2 regions of the Peribacillus sp. NJ11 genome follow, and region 2 is predicted to be linked to the other one. Evidence: riboswitches for the same ligand, from Rfam matches in the RefSeq annotation. Region 2 holds a riboswitch; the other holds the start of a gene.
What was found. Region 2 has a riboswitch for cobalamin ahead of QUF86_RS21160 ((2Fe-2S) ferredoxin domain-containing protein). Riboswitches for the same ligand answer to the same signal wherever they lie in the genome.
Positions count from the first base shown of each region.

Region 1: linked by a shared signal. The riboswitch ahead of QUF86_RS00250 (ribonucleoside-diphosphate reductase subunit alpha) and the one ahead of QUF86_RS21160 ((2Fe-2S) ferredoxin domain-containing protein) in region 2 are both predicted to bind cobalamin.

Region 1 is NZ_JAUCFO010000001.1:47,655-51,314, reverse strand. Features, by position in the region: gene QUF86_RS00250 (ribonucleoside-diphosphate reductase subunit alpha) at 1-1,994, opposite strand, end outside; cobalamin riboswitch at 2,135-2,314, opposite strand; gene QUF86_RS00245 (manganese-dependent inorganic pyrophosphatase) at 2,608-3,537, shown strand; gene QUF86_RS00240 (hypothetical protein) at 3,649-3,660, opposite strand, start outside.
Region 2 is NZ_JAUCFO010000001.1:4,309,388-4,313,047, forward strand. Features, by position in the region: gene QUF86_RS21150 (sirohydrochlorin chelatase) at 1-123, opposite strand, end outside; gene cobJ (precorrin-3B C(17)-methyltransferase) at 142-1,797, opposite strand; gene QUF86_RS21160 ((2Fe-2S) ferredoxin domain-containing protein) at 1,812-2,180, opposite strand; cobalamin riboswitch at 2,330-2,518, opposite strand; cobalamin riboswitch at 2,724-2,919, shown strand; gene QUF86_RS21165 (hypothetical protein) at 2,903-3,061, shown strand; gene QUF86_RS21170 (energy-coupling factor ABC transporter permease) at 3,095-3,660, shown strand, end outside.

The sequences.
Region 1 (3,660 bases), 4.3 Mb from region 2:
AATTCAATTTCATACAAAGGATCGATCCCATCCGTGGAATTACCGATCTTGGCGGTCGATGAATTGGGGGCAATGGCCATTAAATATCCATTACGGGTCCCGTGTTCCTGGACGTTTGCTTTTAAATCCATCCATTTTTGATCCGTATAGTCACGCAGTTCGAAATATTCCCCTGTATGCCAATCCGATCCTTCGAAATATGGGTACGATCCTTTTTCCATAGCCAATTCATTGGATGCCTTGATCGTTAAGTAAGCGATCTTTTCGTATAATGCATCGGCATATTCAACAGCCTCATCCGATTCCCAATAAATATTCTGTGTGGCAAGTAAATGATGCCATCCAAACGTTCCTAAACCAATTGCCCGGTACCGTTTGTTCGAGATGGATGCTTGCTTGACCGGAAGATTATTCACATCGATTACGTTATCCAGCATCCGGATCTGAATGGGAATCAACCTTTCCAAAACATCGCTGCTCACCGCACGGGGCAAGTTAATGGATGAAAGGTTGCAGACAACGAAATCGCCGCTTTTACGAACAACAACGACATCTCCATCTTCTGTTTCGTATTCATCCGTGATCGTCGAAGGGCTTAAGTTTTGGGCAATCTCGGTGCAAAGGTTAGAACAATAAATCATACCTTTATGTTTATTTGGATTCTTCCGGTTCACTTCATCGCGGTAGAACATGTATGGTACGCCTTCTTCTAATTGAGAAATCATAATGCTTTTCATGATGTCCATCGCATTGATCTTTTCAAAGCTATAGTTTGGAAGCGTACCATTTTCTGCGGCCTCGACAGCAAGTGCATAATGATTCCTGAAGCTTCCTTCGCCTTTCTTCTCGTCGTAAAGGTCTTCAAGTGAGAATCCAAGGGTTTGCTTGACGGTATGCGGATCGAAAAGATACCATTCTTTTCTGTCACGTACAGCCTCCATGAATAAATCAGGAATGCATACACCCGTAAAAATATCATGGGCTTTTAATCTGTCATCCCCGTTTTGCGTCTTCAAATCAAGAAAGCTCATGATATCTTTATGCCAGGCATCCAAGTAAATCGCGATGGCACCTTTACGTTGCCCCAATTGATCGACACTGACAGCTGTCTGGTTGAATAGTCGAATCCAAGGAGTCGTGCCGGAACTATTTCCAGAGAAACCACGGATATCGGAACCAAGCGACCGGATCTTACCAACGTAAAGACCGACACCGCCGCCGAATTTTGATACTTTTGCGGCATCGTAGTTAGATAGGTAGATACCATCAATGGAATCTTCAATTGCGTCGATAAAGCAAGAGCTTAACTGTCCATGCGTTTTTCCTGCATTGGAGAGTGTAGGTGTCGCAACAGTCATATAAAGGTTGGACATTGCCCAGTAAGCTTCTTTGATAAGTTGCAGGCGGTGCTCCGTTTTTTCCAATCGCATGATTTCCATCGCGATGATCATGAAGCGCTCTTGGGGCAGTTCGTAGACCTTGTCCTTTTTTGGGCGGGCTAGGTAGCGATCGTTTAATAAGTAGATGCCTATGTAAGAAAATAATTTATCCTTTTCCGGGTCGATCACCGAACCCAATTCCTCAATTTCCGCTTTCGTATAAGAAGAGAGCAGTTCTGATTTATAGATGGGGTAACGCTGGCCTTCTGAAAGTTGGGAGAGTTCCGTGATCAGTTCATAGAATGGGCCATAACTCATGCCTTCATAACCTCGATTGGCTTGTGCATCCCTATACATCGCATTCAACAGTTCTGCTGCAGCAACGAACGTCCAATCGGGAGCATCGATATCGACACTTTCAAGAGCGAGCTGAATCAGTTTCTTTGATGCCTGTTCTTCGGTTGAGTCACTTTTGCGATCAAGCCATTTTGTAAAACGCTTTTTGAACTTTTCCATATCGAGACGGCCTTCGAATTCCTTCGATAACATCTCAAGCTGGATGGAATTCGTGTCGGTGTCATTTTCACTTATGGTAGAGTTATATGTTTGAGTCATTAATAATCCTCCTTGTAAACTTCCGCTAAAATAAAAAAAAACCGCCCAATAAATTGAGCGGATCAAACGATAGAATAAAAGAGCCATGAAAAAATAGCCATTATGCTATCGTTTCATCATCTCAATCCCCGAAGAATAAGAAACGTGAAAAATTCAAGGCAGGTCTCCTGACTCATGATCATCCTACTTTGAGTCCTTCCCGTATAGAGAGCTATACAGTGGTTTCTCATTTCGTCACATTTACAGTTGCGGGGACAGTTCCGGGTTCGCACCGGATTCCCTTTTCAGCCATCGCTGGCACCTTGGATTACAAAAAATTCTATATATAGTTATTAGTGTTGTTTGTGTAATCAATATCTAGTATTTCTGCTTATATTATCGTAAGCCATATACGATGATAATTCAACTAATATATTTGAGAAAAACCAACCCTTATCTATTGACAAAGCGAAGGTAGAGGGTGAAAGAATGAAAGATTTTATTGGGGAATGGGTAATTCAAGCACTGAATTTAGGGGATTTTGTGTTAAAATAAAGTGTATAGTAAAGGTGGCTCTCCTTAATTGCGATAAGGGGATTCGCGGAAAAATATTTATGAAAAAGGAGATAAAATCTTGGAAAAAGTATTAGTTTTTGGACATAAAAACCCGGATACAGACACAATCTGTTCAGCAATCGCTTATGCAGATCTGAAAAAGCAGTTAGGTATCAACGCTGAACCAGTTCGTCTGGGTGAAGTGAATGGTGAAACTCAATATGCGTTGGACCACTTCAAATTCGAAGCTCCTCGTCTTGTGGAAAAGGTGGCAGGGGAAGCTGATGGCGTGATCCTGGTCGATCACAATGAACGCCAGCAAAGTGCTGAAGATATTGACCAAGTACGTGTGTTGGAAGTTATCGACCATCACCGCATCGCTAACTTTGAAACAAGCGATCCTTTATATTACCGTGCGGAACCAGTTGGCTGTACGGCAACCATTTTAAATAAAATCTATAAAGAAAACGGCGTTGAAATCCCTAAAGCGATCGCAGGTCTTATGCTGTCTGCCATCATTTCGGATTCTTTATTGTTCAAATCGCCGACCTGCACGGAGCAAGACGTTGCAGCAGCTATGGAACTGGCTGATATTGCGGGAGTCAACGCTGAAACATATGGTTTGGAAATGTTGAAGGCGGGAGCTGACTTGAGCGACAAAACGATTGCCCAGCTTATCACTCTTGATGCAAAAGAATTCTCCATGGGCATGGCTAAAGTGGAGATAGCCCAGGTCAATGCTGTTGATCCGAACGAAGTCCTTGCTAAGCAGGCCGAACTAGAAGCAGCCATTGAAGAGGTCATCGCTGTGAAGGAATTGGATTTATTCCTATTCGTAGTAACGGATATCCTGACCAATGATTCTGTTGCCTTGGCTCTTGGTAAAGCAGCCAATGCAGTGGAAAAAGCATATGACGTTTCATTAAACAATAACATCGCCGTCTTAGAGGGCGTTGTATCGCGTAAAAAACAAATCGTGCCGGTCTTAACGGGCGTATTCAGTAAATAATATAGGGAAAGGGGTGCTCATTAAAAACGTGTGCATCCTTTTTCTGTACATGCAAAAAAAGACTCAACCATCCATTTAAAGGTGTTTGAGTCTTTTTTCTTAATTCAAAGTTTACTTTTCTTT
Region 2 (3,660 bases):
GAAGCACGTTTCTACCAAAAAACTGTCATCCATTGCCGGAATCATATTTTTAATAAAATGAACGACTTCTTCGTTTCCCGAAGCCAGGCGGCTTCCGTGTCCTACAAACAAAACTGCTTTCATTTACTTTCCCCCTCTTGATTAGTCTTCACAAGGCGCAGGCTCTATGTTTATTTTGGGAGCAATGTCCTGATAAGAAAAATTCTGTATCTTTTTTGAACGTTTGAAGTATTTAAAAAGCCGCTCATTTGGATGGGCATTTTGCTTATACTCCCCGACAATGTCCGTAATCAATTCAACAAGCCGTTCCGGTTCAATGCCTTCAGCTACCGGCTGACCTGGATGGGCCGTTCTTCCAACCGGTTTAGCTCCAAGAAATAAGTCGAACTTCCCTTTTCGGAAGACAATCCCGATGTCATCCATCACGGCACTATAACAAGCCATTCCACACCCATTAAATCCGATGTTCAGTTCCTTAGGCATTTTCATTCCGCCAAGCACCCGGTGTATTTCATCCGCATATGGTATGGATTCCGCTTTTTCACCATCACAGAAATCACAGGCTTTTAACGTCAGTACATCTCCAATCGGCGATAATAGAAAGTTTGCTGATTGCAATTTCCCCGTAATGACTTCCGGGTCCGTTGTCGGGATCTTTAAAACGATCTTATGATTTGGCGTGTATTCCATCGTTCCCTTTTCCCCGACAACTTCCGCAAGTGTCATCATTTGTTTGGGAGTGAATTGTTTATTCGCCACACCTGGACTTACGGCAAGTTCGAATACCGACTCCATTTTTTGCTGGACAATCGGCTTAATGGATTGCTGAACGGTTTGACCCTTCACTCTTGACAAGGCTTCCATTGCCATTTCAAAAGAAGTGGACTTCTTTTCTGGAGCTTTTGTAAGTAATCCAACTCCTCCAGCAGACTTCGTAGAGGTTTCTTGCATGGAATCGGCTTCTTGATCTAATGCCCACGGTTCCGCTTCTTTTTGCAGACGCTGATGCGGCTTCAATGTTTGCTTTTCCGAATTCAATGTATATTTCCTCTGATAGCCTCTTGGTGTGATTATTTTGTCATCGTATAAAAAAGTGGATGAATTACCGATAATGACGGTGGTCAACATTCCAATATCGTGATTCAACATATCTTTCAAATTGGTTATGACAATATCCTGCCGATCGCGATAAGCACTTTTCACCAACCCGACAGGTGTATCTGGCGAACGGTAGCGAAGGAGAATTTTCTGTGTTTCAACAATTTGCCTAGTCCGCCTGCCGCTGCGCGGATTATAAAGCGCAATGACAAAATCAGCCATTGCAGCTGCTTCCACCCTTTTAGCGATTAGGTCCCAAGGAGTTAAATGATCACTGAGGCTGATCGTACACGAATCGTGCATGACTGGTGCCCCAAGTAAAGACGCACAAGAGTTGATTGCAGAAATACCAGGAATGACTTCAATGCCCACTCCAGTTTCTTCTTTCCAACCTTTTTCAATCAATACTTCATAAACCAACCCTGCCATCCCGTACACTCCGGCATCCCCACTGGAAATGACAGCCACTTTTTTTCCCAACTCCGCTTGTTTTACTGCTTCCTGAGCACGTGATACCTCTTCAGTCATCCCCGTACTAATGATCGTTTGATCTGTAAGCAGTCCCTGAATGAGTTCAACATAAGTTTTATAACCAATGATGTAGTCACTTTCTTGAAGGGCTTCGACAGCACGTTTGGTAATGTGTTCAAAATTCCCTGGTCCAAAGCCCACGACGAATAATTTACCGTTTGTACTCATTAAGACATCTCCTTTTACGATTTGTTCTTTGAAATACCCGTATGAGCAGGAAAATCCGGATTAGGCGTCATTTCCCCATCACTGAATTGGTAGATCATCTGTGGAACATATTCCCCATCTTCGATATTGCTGACAATCTCCCGACCGAAATCAGGCGTATCCACTCTATACCATTTCCCTTGGGGATAGGCAATCACAACGCAGGCATCCTTACATCTTCCGTTACAGCGTGTCCTTGTTGTATGAATTTTCAAATCCAGTCCCTTTGAAGTAATTTCATCGCGAATCGCTTGAGTTACTTCTTCCCCGCCCTTTTTCATGCAACTGCTTCCATTGCAAATCAACAAATGCGTATTTGTACCCTTCAAGTTCCAAGTAGTCATCTTCTTCCTCCTGAGTTCAGGGAAAAGGCAAAATAAAAAACCTTAACATAAGAGTCAAGGTTTAAAAAACTATATGAATGAGGAGCCCTCCGCAAATATGCTGAATCTCCCAAAATCGTCATAGTCCTTCTACCTTTCCCTCCGAAAAGTATCATACAATTTCAAAAGCAGGTTTCCTGGCTTACGCTTCATTTTACTTTGTCCCTTCCCGGCTTTAAGCCAGTGGTTATCGACAATTCATCAGCGTTTACAGTAGCGGGGGCTGCATCGGATTTTCACCGATTTCCCTATTATCCCTTGGAAATTCACACAAGAGCACTTTTAAAATGAAATATTTGGTTTTATTATACAATTATAGCTAACCTTATCTATCATATAACAACTTTAGCAAAATTCAATAGTTTATTCCGACTGTTTAGAAAAGTTTAATAGTGTAAATCCAGCCATAAGCCTTTCCTCTCTGCATTCTTAGTCAAAAAAAAAAAAAAAGAGAGTGTAGCTGGAATTATTTCTTTATGGTACACTATACGAGAATTTTCGAAATAATTACATAAGTTTTATGGTGTTGAATTTCTCGGAATTCAGCTTAAAAGGGAAGCCGGTGAAAGTCCGGAGCGGTCCCGCCACTGTAAAGGGAAGTCCTATTACGTTAACATTAATCCACTGTCAAATGAGATGGGAAGGATGTAACGGGACAATGAACCTAAGCCAGGAGACCTGCCATGAAGCGTGAAACTGTTTCAACCTACGAGGATGGGTGTGCGGATCAGGCAGAATGGCCCATATTGGTTTATGCTGCAAAATTCCTGTTCATTACGCACTTCTTTCTTTTGAGAGAAGTGCTTTTTATGTTGGGCGCCGCTTTTCTTCTAAAGTTTTGATCAGAAAAATTAAAGGTGTTGAAAGGAGAAAGAATGAAAAGAGTCAATTGGAAAATTCTTTATTTTGTCATTTTACTGCTTCTTGTCCCAAAACGTGCGATGGCCATGCATATCATGGAGGGCTTTTTACCAATTGAATGGGCCATATTTTGGTGGGCCGTGACCCTTCCATTTTTAATCTTGGGTTACCGGTCCATTAGGTCCAAAGTAAGGGAAAACCCAGAAACAAAAATGATGCTCGGTCTATCGGGTGCATTCGTATTCATATTATCTGCCTTGAAGATTCCTTCCGTTACTGGAAGTTCTTCACACCCTACCGGAGTTGGTTTAGGTTCCATATTATTCGGGCCATTGGCCATGAGTGTCTTAGGCTCCATCGTTCTATTATTTCAAGCTGTTCTACTGGCTCACGGTGGATTGACGACATTAGGGGCCAATGCATTTTCCATGGCTGTATGCGGACCTTTCATTGCTTACTTTGTCTTCAAGGGCGCAACTAAATTGGGGTGGTCTTTTTCGCTGGCCGTTTTCTTGGCAGCTGCTTTTGGCGATTTAGGAACCTATGTGGTAACTTCCGTTCAACTTGCACTTGCTTTTCC